DNA from 2 places in the Pelotomaculum schinkii genome. Region 2 is predicted to be linked to the other one. Evidence: a T-box and tRNA genes for the amino acid it is inferred to sense, from the RefSeq annotation. Region 2 holds a T-box; the other holds one or more tRNA genes.
The links. A T-box is a leader RNA that pairs with one kind of tRNA and senses whether it is charged. The one in region 2 lies ahead of metG (methionine--tRNA ligase), so its partner is inferred to be a tRNA-Met.
Positions count from the first base shown of each region.

Region 1: it encodes a tRNA-Met, which carries the amino acid that the T-box ahead of metG (methionine--tRNA ligase) is inferred to sense. The anticodon was not compared.

Region 1 covers NZ_QFGA01000001.1:1,957,612-1,966,721, reverse strand. Annotated here, with positions in the region: gene Psch_RS09145 (PAS domain S-box protein) at 1-1,513, shown strand, start outside; gene Psch_RS09140 (ISLre2 family transposase) at 1,894-3,393, shown strand; tRNA gene Psch_RS09135 (tRNA-Thr) at 3,783-3,858, shown strand; tRNA gene Psch_RS09130 (tRNA-Met) at 3,920-3,996, shown strand; gene tuf (elongation factor Tu) at 4,184-5,386, shown strand; gene rpmG (50S ribosomal protein L33) at 5,998-6,147, shown strand; gene secE (preprotein translocase subunit SecE) at 6,238-6,627, shown strand; gene nusG (transcription termination/antitermination protein NusG) at 6,688-7,215, shown strand; gene rplK (50S ribosomal protein L11) at 7,504-7,932, shown strand; gene rplA (50S ribosomal protein L1) at 7,981-8,679, shown strand; ribosomal protein L10 leader region at 8,693-8,834, shown strand.
Region 2 covers NZ_QFGA01000001.1:2,160,466-2,169,575, forward strand. Annotated here, with positions in the region: gene Psch_RS10040 (ABC transporter ATP-binding protein) at 1-671, shown strand, start outside; gene Psch_RS10045 (UPF0158 family protein) at 856-1,326, opposite strand; gene cobO (cob(I)yrinic acid a,c-diamide adenosyltransferase) at 1,379-1,921, opposite strand; gene Psch_RS10055 (TatD family hydrolase) at 2,138-2,908, opposite strand; gene metG (methionine--tRNA ligase) at 2,928-4,463, opposite strand; T-box leader at 4,886-5,142, opposite strand; gene Psch_RS10065 (AbrB/MazE/SpoVT family DNA-binding domain-containing protein) at 5,328-5,582, shown strand; gene rsmI (16S rRNA (cytidine(1402)-2'-O)-methyltransferase) at 5,624-6,460, opposite strand; gene Psch_RS10075 (initiation-control protein YabA) at 6,586-6,939, opposite strand; gene Psch_RS10080 (PSP1 domain-containing protein) at 6,939-7,811, opposite strand; gene holB (DNA polymerase III subunit delta') at 7,811-8,833, opposite strand; gene tmk (dTMP kinase) at 8,830-9,110, opposite strand, start outside.

The DNA.
Region 1 (9,110 bases), 200 kb from region 2:
GCTTCTATCACCTGCCGCGATTGAGGATATTTCCATCCTGGTGCTGGATCATGCCAAGCGCCTTACCGGCAGCAAATACGGTTATGTCGGCTATATCGAGCCTGAGACGGGTTATCTCATTTGTTGTACCATGACCAAGGATATCTGGGATAACTGTAAGGTTAAAGACAAGGACATTGTCTACAAGCGCTTTGGTGATTTGGGCGGGTGGGTCATCCGGAACAAAAAATCACTGCTGACCAACACCCCTGCTCAAGACCCGCGTTCAGCAGGAACGCCTCCCGGCCATATCCCCATCGACCGTGTAATCGCCGCTCCGGCTATTTTTAACGAAACGCTGGTTGGACTCGTCACTCTGGCCAATTCACCCCGCGATTACAGGGAGCAGGATCTGTCGCTGATCGAGCGCCTGGCGGATCTCTACGCCATTGCCGTTCACCGCAAGCGCTCCGAAGATGCCCTCCGCATCTCGGAGGCCAACTACCGGGCAATATTCGACGGGGCCGATGACGCCATTTTGGTGCATGATCTGCACACCGGCGTCGTTACCGATGTCAACCAAAAAGCTTGTCAATTGTTCGGCTGCAAGCCGCTGGAGAGCAGCCCGGATCTGGACGGACGGCTCATCAACCTGCCGCAGTACACACGGGATAGTACGGCAAAGTGGATGGCGGAGGCCGCCAAAGGGGAACCGCTGCTTTTTGAGAGTGTGCTGAAGGATAGTGATGGGTCGTCCTTGTCAATTGAAGTAAGCTTAAAACGGGCCGTCATCGGGGGAAAGGAAAGCGCGGTGGCTATCGTCAGGGACATTACCAGGCGAAGGCAGGTGGAAGGGGAAATGGTCCGCCTGGACCGGCTCCACCTTGTCGGCGAAATGGCCGCCAGCTTCGGCCACGAAATCAGAAACCCGATGACGTCGGTGCGCGGTCTTTTACAGGTTTTGAGGGGTAAGCCCGAGTGTCTCAAATATAAAGAGTACCTTGATTTGATGATTGAGGAACTGGACCGGGCCAATTCAATTATTCAGGAATTTCTCTCTCTGGCCAAGGACAGGGCGGTACTCTTTAAGGTCCAGAGCCTGAACGCAATTATAGAAGCTGTTTTCCCGTTAATTCTTGCAAGCGCGCTGATCCAGGACAAGTATGCCGAAGTTGATCTTGGAGATATTCCGGATTTGCCCTTCGATGAAAAAGAAATACGCCAGGTTATTTTAAACCTGGTGCGCAACGGGCTGGAGGCAATGCCCCCCGGGGGCTGCCTGACTATAAGGACTTTTACCGAGGGCAATGAGGTGGTCCTGTCGGTCCAGGATCAGGGCACGGGAATAGGACCTGACATCATTGAGAAAATCGGCAACCCGTTTTTCACTACCAAGGAGCAGGGCACCGGGCTGGGGTTGGCGGTTTGTTACAGTATTGCCGCGCGCCACGGGGCGACAATAAAGATTGAGACCGGCTCCGACGGCTCCACCTTTTTCTTCAGGTTCCTTCGTCCGGACAACGCGGGGCAGTAACTGCCCTGAAAACATTTCGGCCGCTGCAATGCCGCTCAAATGTAGGTGCGAATTCATTCGCAATGCTCTTAAGATATGCGGTGTGAAAAGGCCTCACCCACATAGCTGAGTTTTAATTCTCTAAAGATACCGTGTCTTACCAACTCCTTGATAATGTCGCGGGTTAGCTGCATTATTGTTAAGTTTTCTTCTTCTACGGGCGACTCGTCAGATGTGAAACTGCTGCCAAACTCGAGGCAAAATAACCAGAGAAGTAGCTGTAAAATAACTGTGGGTGATCACCAGTAATCTCCAGGCGAAAAGACAAGGAGTTTTTCCACGGAGAAAAGAAGAAAACCTCCAATGCAAGTAAGCCAAACCGACAAAGGAGGTTTCTTCTAGTGAATACATCACCCCAAATCCAAGCAGCCCAAGACTATCTGAAAGAAAGTTCCTGGCTGCAAGAGAAAAGAGTGAGTACTTTACTTAACAGTGTACTTGCCGGAAAGACAAATTTCAATACTTTAGAAAAAGAACTATTTACCATTGCCAGAGACTACTTGATTCAGATGCTGACTGCATTTTTAGAACACCTTGATCGGCTCATACTTTACTCGGCCGAACGGGAGGGTTGGGAAGTAGTTGAAATAAGGGAGCGAAGCCTCGAAACCACCCTGGGGGTGCTCAGCTACCCAAGACGCTACTACAAAAAGCGCACTTTAAGCGGAGCTTACGCTTACACCTTTTTGCTGGACGAACTGCTGGGTATACCAGCAAGAGCGCATGTCTCTGCCCGGTTGAGCGAAATAGCCGTAATGCTTGCCGCCGAACAAACCTACAGGAAGGCAAAAGAAACCTTAAAGACCACTTTGGGGGTGAGCATCAGCCACGAGACCATCCATCGGGATGTCCAAGTAGCCGGTGAACACCTCAAGAAATGGGATGGGGAAACTGGCTTAGACGGTACCGGTATCCGTGTTGTCCCTTTATTGGTTGTCGAAGTAGACGGAGCGATGATCAAACAACAGCGCCGGCACAAAAGAAGTGAGCAGAGACGCTTTGAGTTAAAAACAGCGGTAGTTTATGAAGGGTGGGAAGAAGGTCCGAATGGCAGAGCAAAACTGATCAACCCCACTTACTTCATTTACCACGGAAAAGGAGAAGAATTTTGGGGCGCCTTAGAACGGCGTTTAAGCCGGCTCTACGATCTTGACGGCTGCCCAAGAAAAATTATTGCCGGGGACGGAGCCGACTGGATCCGGGAAGGAGCCGATCTTTTAGGGGCCGAATATCAATACTGCCGGTTCCACTTAAAAAGGGATCTTATTAGCCTGTTTAACCCCCAGCACAGAAAAAAACTCGAGAAAATCCTCTATACGAACGACACGAACAGCCGGGCCGCTTTCAATATGTTTTTAAGGACGTTGATCATTGAAGAACCAAACGAAACCAGAAAAGAAAAACTAAGAGCTTTCCAAAGCCTAATCAATAGCGTTTGGGAAGGGATTACCGACTGGCGGGAAAGAAACCGTCCCTGCCCTTCCCCGGCCCGGGGATTGGGAGTTATCGAACCCAATGTGGGGCATACCATTGCCCGTCGGTTTAAACATCAGGGGGCTTCCTGGTCGGTAAACGGATCTGACAATCTCGCCCATGTTCGTTGTGCAAAAAGAAACGGTAATCTTATAGATATTCTTCGCCTGCCAGGGCCGCCTACTCCAGAGAGTGAGCCGGTACGAGTTCAGGACGGCTATTGGGCCAGAAGACAAACAGATGGCCTGGCTGCAAAAGATCCTGGGGATTGGGTACGGGCATCCTTGCCGGCAGCTTATGGACCCAATCAGAAAAGCCGGGAACTGGCATTACTAATTAGCCGTCTCACTTTAGATTGGATTTTTTAGACATGTTTTTGGTGAATCCCTGAGGCTTTTTTTGGGCGGCGCCGTCAGGGTAGCCTTGACTGCCGGGGGCCACACGCATGGTATAATGGGAGAAACGACGGGTTCGCTATCTTTGTAGACATGTTCCCGGAGCCACCCCGTCGGCATGTTTTATCAGACCATGCGTGGGGGTGGCAGTCAAGGCCGCCGCCACCGTGTTTTAAATTTTTTGCAATCTATATCGTGTCAAATTTATAACCTGGTTGAGTTGCATTGGAAATTATCGGATACGACCCACTTTAACTTGACAGCATCACCAGAGAAACCTTGCTTGACAAATGTCGCGATGATATGCTACTCTATATTCTGCGGGGCCGGTAAGTTACCGTGTTCAAGGCCCCTTTTATAATGCCGCTATAGCTCAGTAGGTAGAGCGCATCCTTGGTAAGGATGAGGTCACCGGTTCAATCCCGGTTAGCGGCTCCAAATTCAGAGGTCAGACGTCAGAAATCAGACATCCGGCCTCCGACGACTGGCAACCGAATATGGCGGCGTAGCTCAGCTGGTTAGAGCACACGGTTCATACCCGTGGTGTCCGGGGTTCAAGTCCCTGCGCCGCTACCATGCAGATAACAGGCGGGTGATGATAATAATCACCTGTCTTTATTTTTCTGTGCGGGGAGGATTTTTGCCCATAACGCAGAATTAATTATCGTTTTCCACAGTATGGTATAAGTTTAAACAGGTGTGGGAATAATTTAAAATCATGTAAATTACTGGTTGTGAATGTGTAAGGAGGTTTAAAAGACCAATGGCAAAGCAAAAGTACGAACGCACCAAACCCCACGTTAATATCGGAACCATCGGCCACGTAGACCACGGCAAGACCACACTTACCGCCGCCATCACCATGGTGCTGTCAACCGTAGGCGGCGCGTCAGTCAAGAAGTACGATGAAATCGACAACGCTCCTGAAGAGCGCGCCCGTGGCATCACGATCAACACCGCCCACGTAGAATACGAAACAGAAAAACGGCACTATGCCCACGTTGACTGCCCGGGCCACGCCGACTACATCAAGAACATGATCACCGGCGCCGCCCAGATGGACGGATCGATCCTGGTCGTATCCGCCGCCGACGGCCCCATGCCCCAGACCCGCGAGCACATTCTGCTGTCCCGCCAGGTCGGCGTTCCCTACATCGTTGTCTATCTGAACAAAGCCGACCAGGTTGACGACCCCGAGCTGTTGGAACTGGTAGACATGGAAGTGCGCGAACTGCTTTCTTCCTACGAATTTCCCGGCGACGATACCCCGATTATCAGCGGCTCCGCATTAAAAGCCATGGAATGCGCCTGCGGCAAGAGAGACTGCCAGTGGTGCAAATCGATCTGGGAACTGATGGACGCGGTGGACTCCTATATACCGACGCCGCAGCGGGCCATTGACAAGCCCTTCCTGATGCCGGTGGAAGACGTGTTCACGATTACCGGGCGCGGCACCGTGGCCACCGGGCGTGTAGAGCGCGGCCAGATTAAGGTGCAGGAAGAAGTGGAGATCGTAGGTTTCACCGAGAAGCCGCGCAAGACCGTCGTAACCGGGGTTGAGATGTTCAGGAAGCTTTTGGACAGCGGCCAGGCCGGCGACAACATCGGCTGCCTGTTGCGGGGCGTGGACCGCAAAGAGATCGAGCGGGGCCAGGTGCTGGCCAAGCCCGGCAGCATCAAGCCGCACACGAAATTCAACGCTGAAGTATACGTCCTGACCAAAGAAGAAGGCGGGCGGCACACCCCGTTTTTTAACGGCTACCGTCCCCAGTTCTACTTCCGTACCACCGACGTGACCGGCGTGGCGCACCTGCCCGAAGGTGTCGAGATGGTAATGCCCGGGGACAACGTCAAGATCTCCATTGACCTGATCACCCCGATCGCCATCGAAGAAGGACTGCGCTTCGCCATCCGTGAAGGCGGCCGCACCGTGGGCGCCGGCGTTGTAACAGGCGTCAGAGAGTAACCGATACGGTAAGTGAACGTGTGACAGACGTGAATGCATTGTCCTATATATCTTTGACCCCAAAGGAATGCAGCATATACCCAAGTCTCACGTCCCACGACCCACGACCATTAGATGTCCAAGTGCGGCGCTGACGCGCCGTTGTGCGATTGAAATGGCGCCTACATTTTGGGAAGTGTCAAATCTTAAACTAAAAGGAATGCAAAATATACTCACGTCCCACGTCCCACGACTCACGACCAAAAATGTAGGTGCGAATTCATTCGCCCAATTCTTAGACCCAAGAGAAATGCAGTATACAATACGCCCTACGCCGTATGGCCTACGCCCGACCTTCGGGAATACAGCATACAGCACGGTTTACGTCCGACCCAAAAGGAATGCAGTATATACTCACGTCCCACGTCTCACGACTCAACTCACGTCCCATTGGGTGGTATAAAAAGGCAGGAAGTTTGTTAAAATAAAACTATACCTGCAATACCTACCCTACTATTCAATTCCCGTACAGGGAAACTATTGACATCCATATTTAATTGTGTTAAATTTGATAAGGTATTCACAAAAAAGGCATATAAATTTTTTTTTTGGTTTTGGGGGAGGTGGCATCGTTGAGAGTAGGTGTTGCATTGGCCTGCAGCGAGTGCAAACGTCGCAATTACACAACCGCGAAAAATAAGAAAAATGACCCTAACCGTATCGAAATGAAAAAATACTGCAAGTTCTGCCAAACCCATACCCTGCACAAGGAGACCAGGTAACAACATGACAAGCCGCTTTCCACGGGGATGAACAACGCAGGTATAGCTCGTGTTGGGACATTTTTTAAAAAAAATAAGGACGTGGCAAAAATGGCTGTTACGAAGAAGCAGGACAGCAGCAATAAAAAGGATCAGGCAAAAAAAGACACAGTTAAGCGGGATGGTCTGGACAGAAAGGATACATCCGGGAAGGATATAGCCAAAAGAGATATCGTCTTGAACAAAGAAAAAAAAGAGATCGCCAAAAAAGAGCCTCCCGCCAAGAAAGACTTGCCGGCTAAAAAGGAGCAGGTCAATCGTCTCGAGCAGGTGCAGAAGTTTTTTAAGGGAACGCTTAACGAGCTCAAAAAGGTGCACTGGCCTAATCGCCGGGAGATAATCATATACACCTCAGTTGTTGTAGTAGCAGTTGTGGCAGTTGGAGTCCTGATCTGGCTCTTCGACTCAGCATTGAGTTTTGTGCTCAATTTTCTTCTTTAAAGATATTATCTGCTGAGGGGGTGAGGGACCTAACATTACCAAATGGGTCCCTTGTATTTTATGGAGAAGTTGTGGTATGTTGTTCATACCTATTCCGGCTATGAGAACAAAGTAAAAGCCAACCTTGAAAAGCGTATTGAGTCCATGAATATGGAGGAAAAAATCTTTCGTATTCTGGTCCCGATGGAAGACGAAATTGAAATGAAGGACGGCAAGAAAAAGATCTCCAAGCGTAAGATCTTCCCTGGCTATGTCCTTGTGGAAATGTTTATGACCGATGACTCCTGGTATGTTGTCCGTAATACTCCCGGTGTTACCGGCTTTGTCGGCTCCGGCTCGAAGCCGATCCCGCTGGACGAGGGTGAGGCCAGGCAGATTATCCGGCAGTTGGGCGGGGAGGAAATCCGGACCCGCGTTAATTTCAGCATGGGTGAGAACGTCCGCGTGATTAGCGGTCCGTTTGAGAACTTTATCGGCGCAATTGACGATATCAACGTGGAGAAGGCTAAAATACGTGTTATCATATCCATGTTTGGGCGTGAAACCCCGATTGAACTCGACTTCACCCAGGTAGAAAAAATCTCCTAAAAGCAAACTCAAGACACCCGGCAATGCAGGTGCGAATTCATTCGCACAAATCTTTGACCCCGAAGGAATACGGTATACAATACGCTTTACGCCTTATGCCCTATGCCCGACCTTGGGGATACAGCATAAAATACGGCTTACGCCCTACGGCTTACGCCCGTTCCGGGGTAATGCATTATTATCATGAATATACAGCATGGCTTACAAGGAATACATGCATACTCATGACTCACGTCCCACGTCTCACGACCCATTATCCACGTCTTTCGAAAGGAGGTGTGACAGCTAATGGCAAAAAGAGTATCAGCCATCGTCAAGCTTCAGGTTCCGGCAGGAAAAGCGACTCCAGCTCCTCCGGTGGGTCCGGCTCTGGGCCAGCATGGGGTTAATATTATGGCTTTTGTCAAGGAATACAATGAGCGCACTGCCGCTCAGGCCGGCCTGATTATCCCGGTGGAAATCACCGTTTATGAAGACCGTTCCTTTACCTTTGTCACCAAAACCCCGCCTGCCGCGGTACTGCTCAAGAAAGCAGCAGGTCTGGAAACTGCGTCCGGGGAACCCAACAAGAAAAAGGTAGCCAAGCTTCCCCGCGCCAAGGTGCGCGAAATTGCCGAGCTCAAAATGCCCGATCTGAATGCGGCCGATATTGAAGCTGCAATGAGGATGGTTGAGGGCACAGCCCGCAGTATGGGTATTGACATCATTGAGGGATAATAAGGTGGGAGGAAGCGTTTCCGTTAACACCACAAGGAGGTTGGAAGCATGCCGAAACACGGCAAGAAGTATACGGAAGCCGCCAAGCAGCTTGACCGCAGCGTCGTTTATGAAGCTGCCGAGGCGCTCGCTTTGGTAAAGAAAATAGCTCCAGGTAAATTTGACGAAACCGTTGAAGTAGCGGTAAGGCTGGGAGTCGATCCCCGTCACGCCGACCAGCAGGTGAGGGGCGCTGTTGTACTGCCTCACGGCACTGGTAAGACCAGGACTGTGCTGGTATTTGCCAAGGGTGATAAAGCTAAGGAAGCTGAAGATGCCGGCGCTGACTTTGTCGGAGCCGAGGACATGGTGGCCAAAATTCAGCAAGAGGGTTGGCTGGGGTTCGATGTGGCCATCGCTACCCCCGATATGATGGGTAACGTCGGTAAATTGGGACGGATCCTGGGTCCCCGCGGCCTGATGCCCAACCCCAAGACCGGCACGGTTACTTTTGATATAGTAAGGGCGGTACAGGAAGTCAAGGCGGGGAAAATTGAATACCGGGTAGATAAAGCCGGCAACATTCACGCCCCCATCGGCAAGGTTTCCTTTGACACGGATAAGCTGCTGGAAAACCTGCGCACCTTGATTGACACCCTGATCCGCGCCAAGCCTGCCGCCGCCAAAGGACAGTACCTCAAAGGCATTTCGGTATCGTCTACAATGGGACCCGGCGTGAAGGTTAATACTCAGAAAATAACCGCTTAAAGCGTGCCCAATATAAATTACAACATAAAAGCTGTAGACCGCTGGTGCTTAGCATAATGGCTCACCGCCGCCAGCCGAGGCCTGACTTAAACCTATCGTTTGGAGAAACGAAGGGCCTCTGTGTGTGTCTGCAGAGGCCCTATTTAGTCGTGGGACGTGAGACGTGGGTATGCATGCATTCCTTTTGGGAATCATGCGATGGGGTTAAGAGCCTTAAAGAGATACTAGGTTCCGACATCCAGTAACCCACTACGGAAGCAGAGGGACGGTTCTCTTGCTTCCCAGCATTCCTCGATGGTCAGGCGTAAGGCGTAACTCGATCTGCCAAACGATGCATACTAATCAATCTTACTTATCTCCTATGCTTTACAGCCTGCGACTGCGGCGACTGCGTCTATTTTTAGAAAAAGGAAGCAAAAGAACCGTCCCCC
Region 2 (9,110 bases):
TGCACGGTATTTCCTTCGAAGTCAAGGAAGGAGAAATCGTGACCCTGATCGGCGCCAACGGCGCCGGTAAATCCACGACCTTAAGGACCATTTCCGGCCTCTTGCGGCCCAAGTCCGGCTCCGTTAAGTTTGGCGGTAACGACATTACCAAAGCTCCCGCGCATAAGATTGTCCAGATGGGCCTGGCCCACGTACCGGAGGGAAGAAAAATCTTTCCCGACCTGACTGTGTGCGAGAACCTGATCATGGGCGCTTATACCAGGACTGACCGCGCTGAAATTGCAGGCAGCCTCGATAATGTATTTCAACGTTTCCCGCGCCTTAAAGAACGGGAAAAGCAGTTAGCCGGCACCCTCTCGGGCGGCGAGCAGCAGATGCTGGCCATGGGACGCGGGTTGATGTGCCAACCCAAGCTTCTGATCCTGGACGAGCCTTCCATGGGGCTTTCCCCCATCCTGGCCGAGGATATTTTTAAAATAATCGTGGAGATTAACCAACTGGGGACAACTATCCTGCTGGTCGAGCAAAACGCATTCATGGCGCTTCAAATAGCCCACAGGGCCTATGTGCTGGAAACCGGAAGGGTCATGCTGGCCGGCCCTGCCGCCGAGCTGCGGGAGAACCCCAAGGTCCGCAGCGCCTACCTTGGCGATGTCATTGAGATAGCCTGACAAAAAAGCTGGGAGCATAAGAAAAACCCGGGGCGGATACTCCGGGTTTGCTTTATAAGATGTCGTAAGGCGTAGGGCGTAAGTATATACTGCATTCCTTATAGGTCATATTTAAATCGTAAAAGGTCAACGTTAAGAGTAATCTTTTTACGCCTTACGCCCTGCGACTGACCCAAAGGCATATCTATAATCGTTTGTTGACACCGCAGGGATCATTTTTGCCGGGGACTTCGGCCTCAACCAGCTCAATCCCTTTGGCCTTAAACCATTCTTTTAAAAAGACAGCATACCTGTCATTCTGATACTTATACCACTCTCTGCGTGTTTCCTCGTAATCATCCTCCATCAGGGCTTTTCTGAAATCCACATCCGCAGCCAGCGCCTTGGCCAGGATTTCCTTCACCAGGGGGGCATCAAGGGTATCAATGAAATCCTGTTTGATTTTTATGTCCAGTTCCTTATCCAGCTTGGGGAGCCTCGCAAAGTTTTCCGGCTGGCTGTCCATTTTCTTAACTTTTTCTTCGTGTTCAGGGAAGTCCATAGGCGCGTAAAAGTAATGTTTTCCTGTCTGCAGATCCAGGTAATACTCGGAATACTCGCTGCTGTTTTCAAAAGCGTTGACCAACCATGCCAAAACCACAGGTACCTGGCGCATCTCAACCGTTCCTTTCTTCAAGTACTGCCGTCAACAGCCAAGCAGCTCTCCATTAAAATTCTATCCCCTTCTGGGCGGGAATCCCCCGGGTAAAGGGATGTTTAATTTCCCGCATCTCAGTGACCAGGTCTGCCTTAGCGATAATTTCGGGAGAAGCATTGCGTCCGGTCAGGACCACGTGCAAACTTTCCGGCTTGGCGTCTAAAAGGGCCAGAACGTCACTCTGAGCTACCAGCCCGTAATGGATGGCGTACAGGATCTCATCCAGAATGATCAGGTCGTAATTTGCCTTTGAAAATTCAGCCCTGGCGGCCTCAAGCGCCTCCCCGGCGGCATGTCGGTGCTCGTCAAGCGACTGGTCGTCCGCTCCCTTGATGAACCCTTCTCCCATCTGCCTTATTTCAAAATTTGGGCCAAGCTTTTCTACCGCCTTCAGTTCCCCGTATTTCCAGCCACCCTTGATGAACTGGAGAACCAGCACCTTCATCCCCTGCCCCCAGGCTCTTAAGCCCATACCAAGAGCAGCTGTGGTTTTTCCCTTGCCGTTGCCCGTGTTGACCAGGATTAAACCTTGTTTCTTTTGCTCTTGCATAATAAGCTCCCGTTCCTTTCTTCACAGAAAAATCTTTCTATCCTGAACATAAGAGTCCGGCATACGAAGCGATACCCCAAAGATGTAGGTGCGAATTCATTCGCACAAAGGCAACATTGGCTGCCACAAATTCGGCGCTGGCGCGCCGTGTGCGATTGAAATGGCGCCTACATCGGCTGGTATTTTCATGCTATGCGGCGCCGCCGGCTTATTATTTATTCAAGCAATTCCGAACAATCTCCTGCCATTTTCTGTACATGTTTTCGCCAATTTTTCGACATCTATTCCCTTAAGCGTCGCAATCTCTGCCGCGGTAAAAGCAATGTAAGAGGGTTCGTTGCGTTTGCCCCGGTGCGGCGACGGCGTCAGGTAGGGCGCATCTGTTTCCAGCAGCAGGCGGTCCATGGGAACCCGGCCGGCTACATCTTTCAACCTGGACGCATTCTGGTAGGTTACCGGCCCGGCAATGGAAATATAAAAGCCCATGGACAGGCATTCCTGCGCCATCTCCCAACTGCCGGAGTAGCAATGCATGACACCTCCGGCGGCGCCCAGTCCCAACTCGCGCAAGATATCCATGAGATCACCGTGCGCGTCCCGGTCATGAATGATTACCGGCAAGCTCAGCTCGCGAGCCAGGATTAACTGCTCCCGGAAAACCTTGCGCTGCATTTCCCGGGGGGAAAGATCACGGTAGTAATCCAGCCCAATCTCGCCCAGCGCCACCACCCTGGGGTGGGCGGACATGTTCTTTAATTCCTCAAGGTAGCCGGGCCCGGCTTCCATCGCATTGTGCGGGTGAAACCCTACGGAAGCATATACCATGTCATTATTTTCGGCCAGTGTTATGGCTCGCCGGGAGGATTCCAGGTTGTAGCCCACGTTGTTGATATAGGCCACCCCTGCGCCGCGCGCCCGTTCCAATACCTCCTCCCGGTCGAGTTCGTACTCCTCTTCAGCAATGTGGGCATGTGTATCAAACAAAAGCATGGCAATCATCCTGTCCTTTTTATACTTCAATCCGCGGGAAAAGAGCCTGGGCCCGCTTAACTTTTACCCCGGCGGGGAATTTCCCCCAGGCCAGGGAATCCCAGGTTTGCACGTCCTCCCGGCCGGCCAGGCCCAACTGGGACCAGACCCGCGGGGGCAGTAGAGGCATGTAGGGCGCCGCTATGACGGTGATAAAACGAATGCACTCGGCCAGGTTGTACATGACCGTAGCCAGCCGCTGCCTCTGAGCCGGGTCTTTGGCCAGGCCCCAGGGCGCCGTCTCGTCCACGTACTTATTGGCGCGTCCCACCAGGCGCCATAAGGCGCTCAAGGCTCCGGAGAGGTCCAGCGCGTCCATTGCTTCTTCAACTTTTACCGGAGTCTGTTCGGCCAGGTCGATCAATTCCTGATCCGGACCTTCGGGGGCGCCGGGCGCTTCAACCACACCCTGAAAATATTTTTCAATCATGGCGATGGAGCGGCTGACCAGGTTGCCCAGGTCATTGGCCAGGTCCTTGTTGATCCGCTCTACCAGAGCGTCCTCGCTATAAGAACCGTCCGAGCCGGGGGGCAGTTCGCGCAGCAGGTAATAGCGGATGGCATCCACCCCGTACTTTTCGATTAAAACCAGCGGGTCCACCACATTTCCTTTGGATTTGGACATTTTACCGCTATCGAGCAACAGCCAGCCGTGGCCCACCACCCGCTTGGGCAGTTCGAGTCCAAGAGCCATCAGGAGACACGGCCAGATGATGCTGTGAAAACGCACAATGTCCTTGCCCATCAGGTGGACATCGGCCGGCCAGTATTTTTTAAAAAGGGTATCGTCGCCGGTTCCGTAACCCAGCGCGGAGATATAGTTGGTCAAAGCGTCCACCCAGACGTAGATGACATGCTTGGGGTCGAAGGGAACAGGAATACCCCAGTTAAAGGTGGTCCTTGAAACACAGAGGTCCTCCAGACCGCTCTTAATAAAACTCACCATTTCATTGCGCCGTGAAGTGGGCTGAATAAACTCCGGGTGCTCCTCTATGTGCTGCAGTAGGCGGTCGGCGTACTTGGAAATCTTAAAAAAATAACTTTCTTCCTGGAGCAGTTCCACCGGACGTCCGCAGTCGGGACAATTGCCCTCCTCCAGCCTGCTTTCCACCCAAAAAGCTTCACAGGGTGTACAGTACCAGCCTTCGTAGCTGGCCTTGTAGATATCCCCCTGGTCGTATAATCTCTGAAAGAATTCGGAGACCACCTTTTTGTGACGCGGTTCAGTTGTGCGAATAAAATCATCGTAACTCACTTCCAGGCTACCCCACAGGCTCTTAAAGCCGGCTACGATTTTATCAACGTATTCCTGAGGGGTCTCACCACGTGATTTGGCCGCCCGCTCAATCTTCTGGCCGTGTTCATCCGAGCCGGTAAGAAAATACGTATCCCACCCGGTGAGCTTCTTGAACCGGCTCATGGTGTCTGCAGCCACCGTGGTATAAGCATGCCCGATATGCAGGTTGTCGCTGGGGTAGTAAATCGGGGTAGTAATGTAAAACGTGCCCTTGCTCATAATCTTATTCCTCCTTTGTTTAAGCTATCGAAGTAGACATTATTTTTTTCTTATTTTGGTCGTAAGTCGTAAGGCGTAGGGCGTAAAAAGAATGCCTTCTTTTGTTTGATACTTGAATCTGAAAAATGTTGCAGCTAAAAAGACCCGAAAGAATGCAGTATATACCTACGCCCTCGACCCATTTAAGCATGAAGGGAAAATTTTTAGTTGTGGCAGAATAAATACAAGAGCTTGTACGACAAGTGCTTCTTTGGTTCACGCATACAAATCTTTGACACATAAGGAATACAGAATATACCCACGTCTCACGTCCCACGACCCAAGACTAACATATACCTACGCCCTACGACAGTTTGATAATACGCCACAACCTCCTCTTACCAGAAAAAGTTTCAGTAAACAAAAACACTCCCTCCTTGTTACCAAGGGGCGGAGTGTTAATTACCCGCGGTACCACCCTTTTTTACCGGCTTCTCACGAAGCGGCCTTTCAAGGTACGGGGAAGATCGTTCCCGATACCCAAGCCTGGTAACGGCGCTAATCCCGTCGCGACCTACTGTAAGTTCAGACGCGCAGCTCCAGGGCCATGTTCAGCCGTCCTTTCCCCGCGGGTTTCCACCCAACCCCGCTCTCTGTCGGGTACTAATACCAGCTTACTCTTCCCCTTCTCAGCCTTTTTGAAGCATTTAAGAAAGCCAACAAACTGATTTTAATCCAAGGGAATCTGATTTGTCAAGTTTTCGACAATCAGGAAAAAAAGTAGTTGATTAGTAAATAAATGTGTTGACTTTTACTGGAATCGTTGGTACCATTTAGTTGTAAGAAATTTAAACATTATGTCGAATTTTGTAGAGGAGGGATAGCATGAAATCGACAGGGATTGTCAGAAAGGTGGACGAGCTCGGCAGAGTGGTCATTCCCATTGAATTGCGGCGGACGCTGGGAATTGACGAAAAAGACCCTCTGGAAATCTACGTAGATAATGAGAAGATTATCTTGAAAAAGTACGAGCCGGCCTGCGTCTTCTGCGGCAACGCTTCGGATGTCCAACACTACCGCGGCAAAATGGTATGCCGTGAGTGTGCTCTGGCCATGATTGAAAACGCTCAAGCAATGTAATTTGCAGTAATAAGAGGGACGAAAGTCTCTCATTTTTTTACTCAAGTTTCTTTCTCAAGTACCGCCTGGTAGACCTCCCGCCTGGAAATACCACGCAAACGGGCAACTTCCCTGAGGGCATCCTTGCGGCCGGCTCCTTTTGCCTCGATTAGGGCTACATGATCGGCAGGACTCAAGTGAAGCCACTCCGGCTCATTTTTTGCCGGGCTTTCGGCGCCGGCGCCGTCAACAACCAGGGTAAACTCGCCTCGCGGTTCCTTTTCCCTGAAATGCTCCACTAGTTCGGCCAGCGAACCCCGGATAATTTCTTCATGCAGCTTGGTCAGTTCCCTGGCTGCCGCTGCCGCCCGGTGGCCAAGGACCTCATACAGGTCAGCCAATGTCGCCCGCAAGCGGTGCGGCGCCTCATAGAAAATAAGAGTACCCTGTTGGGGCTGAAGTTCCCTTAATTTTTCGCGCCTCGCTTTGGCGGAGCTTGGTAAAAATCCAATAAAAATAAAGCTTTCCGTAGGAAGGCCGGAGACCACCAGGGCTGTAATAGCGGCGCTTGGCCCTGGTATCGCAGTAACCCCACACCCTTCCCGCAGGGCTAACCCGACCAGTTCCGACCCCTGGTCCGACACTCCCGGCATACCGGCGTCGGAAACCAGGGCAATATTTTTGCCGGAGCGTAGCAGGTCCAATAGGACCGGCCCCTTGGCGCGCATATTATGGCGGTGGTAGCTGGTAAGCCCGGTATGAATATCATAGCGGCTCAAAAGTTTCCGGGTGTGACGCGTATCTTCCGCGGCAATCAGGTCGACCTCCCGCAACACCCGCAGGGCGCGCATCGTAATGTCCTCCAGGTTGCCGATAGGCGTCGCGCACAGGTAAAGCATCCCTTTTTGCCCTTCTGTCACAGTGTTTCACCTCACCGGCTGGTTTAAAAGCTCCTCAAAAGACATCCTGCGCACCCACATTATAAGGCCAGTGGAATTATATTTCCACGCTGTCTTTTAGAAAATTAAGAGTTGCTCTCTTCAACCTTTTTGCCGGTTGAGGGCTCCGCTTCCTTGCGCAAAAAGGCCATACAAAAAAGGCACTCTCCAGACCTCCTGCGGCCGAAATAAAGGTTGCAGATATGGAACGCCTGGTCGTACAGTTCAAGGAGGTTCGAAAAGGCTACGCCGGACTTGCCTTCAGCCTCACTTGCCGCGCCGTTTACCAGATCCGCGCGGTAAAAGGCGGCCAGTTCATTCCTGAGCCGGGAGTTTTCCTCATCCGCTTCCCGGATTTCATGTTTCAATTCCTGCATTTCAGCAAGCAGGGAATGTAGTTTTGCTTCCATTTCTTTAATGCGTTTGAACAGGCCCTGCACTAAACTGTCTCCTCGTTTGATTGCCGGGGGCATTCTTTCTTATAGCCTTTGCACATTTTGGCCTGGCCATCTTTACATACAATTTCTTCACAGGGATATTCTTTGATGATTTTACTTTCCTTCAGTTCCACACTGACGTACTTTTTAAATATATTTATACCGACTACCTTACCCTCCCCATCAGGGGTAGTAACCCAGCTGCCGGGATCAGGAAATTCTCCTCTGGCATGCTCGTAAGACTCGTTTTCGTATTTCAGGCAGCACATCAGCCTGCCGCAGATGCCGGAAATTTTGGTGGGATTAAGGGAAAGATTTTGCTCCTTGGCCATCCTGATGGAGACGGAAGCAAAATCGGAAAGCCAGGTGGCGCAGCAGAGCTCACGCCCGCAACAGCCAAGCCCGCCCACCAGTTTGGCTTCGTCCCGGACCCCAATCTGCCTTAGTTCAATCCTGGTCCGGAACACCGCAGCCAGGTCCTTTACCAGTTCACGAAAGTCAATACGCCCTTCCGCGGTAAAATAAAAAATGATTTTGTTACCGTCAAAGGTCTGCTCAACCCCCACCAGTTTCATAGGCAACTTATGGAATGCAATCTTCTCCAGACCCACCTGGAAAGCCCTGCATTCTTTTTCTTTGTTAGCGGCAAGTTGCTGGTAATCCTCAACGGTAGCTTTACGGATTACCTTTTTGAGCGGAGCCACCACTTCATCCTCATTAACTTGCAAAGGGCCCGCCACCACGTCCCCGTACTCGACACCTCTGGCAGTTTCCACAATTACCCCTTCTCCCATGGTCAGCGGGAGGTCACCGGGGTCAAAATAGTATATCTTACCGGCCTTTTTAAAGCGAATACCGACCACGATTAATTCCACTAAACGATTCCCTCCTCTACTCCGGTTGTTAAGCCCGGAGCCCTTCCTGCCAGATGCAAAAATAGTATATCCAGGGCCAACCGGGTATTGGCGTTGGCCTCAATTTTTTTTCTGGTAGTTTCTATCTCTTCTAGTATCTCCAAGAGACGCCCGGTTTCAAAGCTTCCCGCCTCCTTTTCCATGATATCAATATGGTCTAAATGATATAAAAGCCCTGTTTCTCCAGTTAATTTAAAGACCAGCAGGTCGCGGTACCAGCATTTTAGGATCTCCAGGATAGCGCTTACTTTCTCTTTTTGCTCTGCGATTTGTCCCGCCATCACCAGCGCCTCGTGGGGAGCGGCTCCGTCCAGGTCATGCGCCAGACGGATCGCGAGGCTTTGCTCCGCCTGGAATGTCCCGGCCGCGTAAGCCAGCGCTTTACCCATGCTGCCGCCGGCCATCGCAGCGGTCAGACCCGCTTTAACCGGGTCCAGACCGTGCAGGGCAACCAGCCCTCCGGTCAGCTCCGGCAGGGGTATGCTTTTGAATGAGCACATCTGGCAGCGGGACAAAATGGTCGGAAGCAGGGACTGCGGCTGGTCGGAAACCAGGATCATGACTGTACCGCCGGGCGGCTCCTCCAGCGTCTTCAGCAGGCAATTGGAGGCATCCGCGGTCATTAGCTCGGCCTGATTAATCAAAAACACCTTACGTCCGCCCTGGTAGGACCTGTAGGGGATCCGGCGCAGCATGCCGCGCACCTGTTCAATCTTGATGGACGCTCCTGAGGGCTGTAACGTATAAAGGTCGGGATGGTTATGGTTCGCCGCCTGCCGGCAGGTACGGCAGACCCCGCAGGCGTCCCCGGCCGCCGGTTGAGAACAGAGCAGCGCCCGCGCAAAAGCCCGGGCCGTTGTTTTCTTACCCACCCCCGCGGGGCCGGCAAAGAGGTAGGCATGGACAACATGGCCGCTGGAAACAGCGTTCATCAGAGTTTGGACTATCTGTTGATGGCCGGCTATCTCCCGCAGAAACCTCATCCCAAAATTTCCTCCACAACCCCAATGATATCGTGATGGACCTGCTCTATGGTACGGTTGGCGTCAATGACACGGTAACGGTCGGGGTCGCGCCCGGCCAGCGTCAGGTAACCGGCCCGGACTTTACGGTGAAAAACACGGTCCTCCTGTTCTATACGGTCCGCACCCCGGCCTGACCCCGTAATCCTCTCCATACCGGTATCACAAAGAAAATCCAAGAGCAGTACCAGGTCGGGCTTCAGTCCGGCCGTTGCCGTCTCGTTCAGCTTTTCTAACT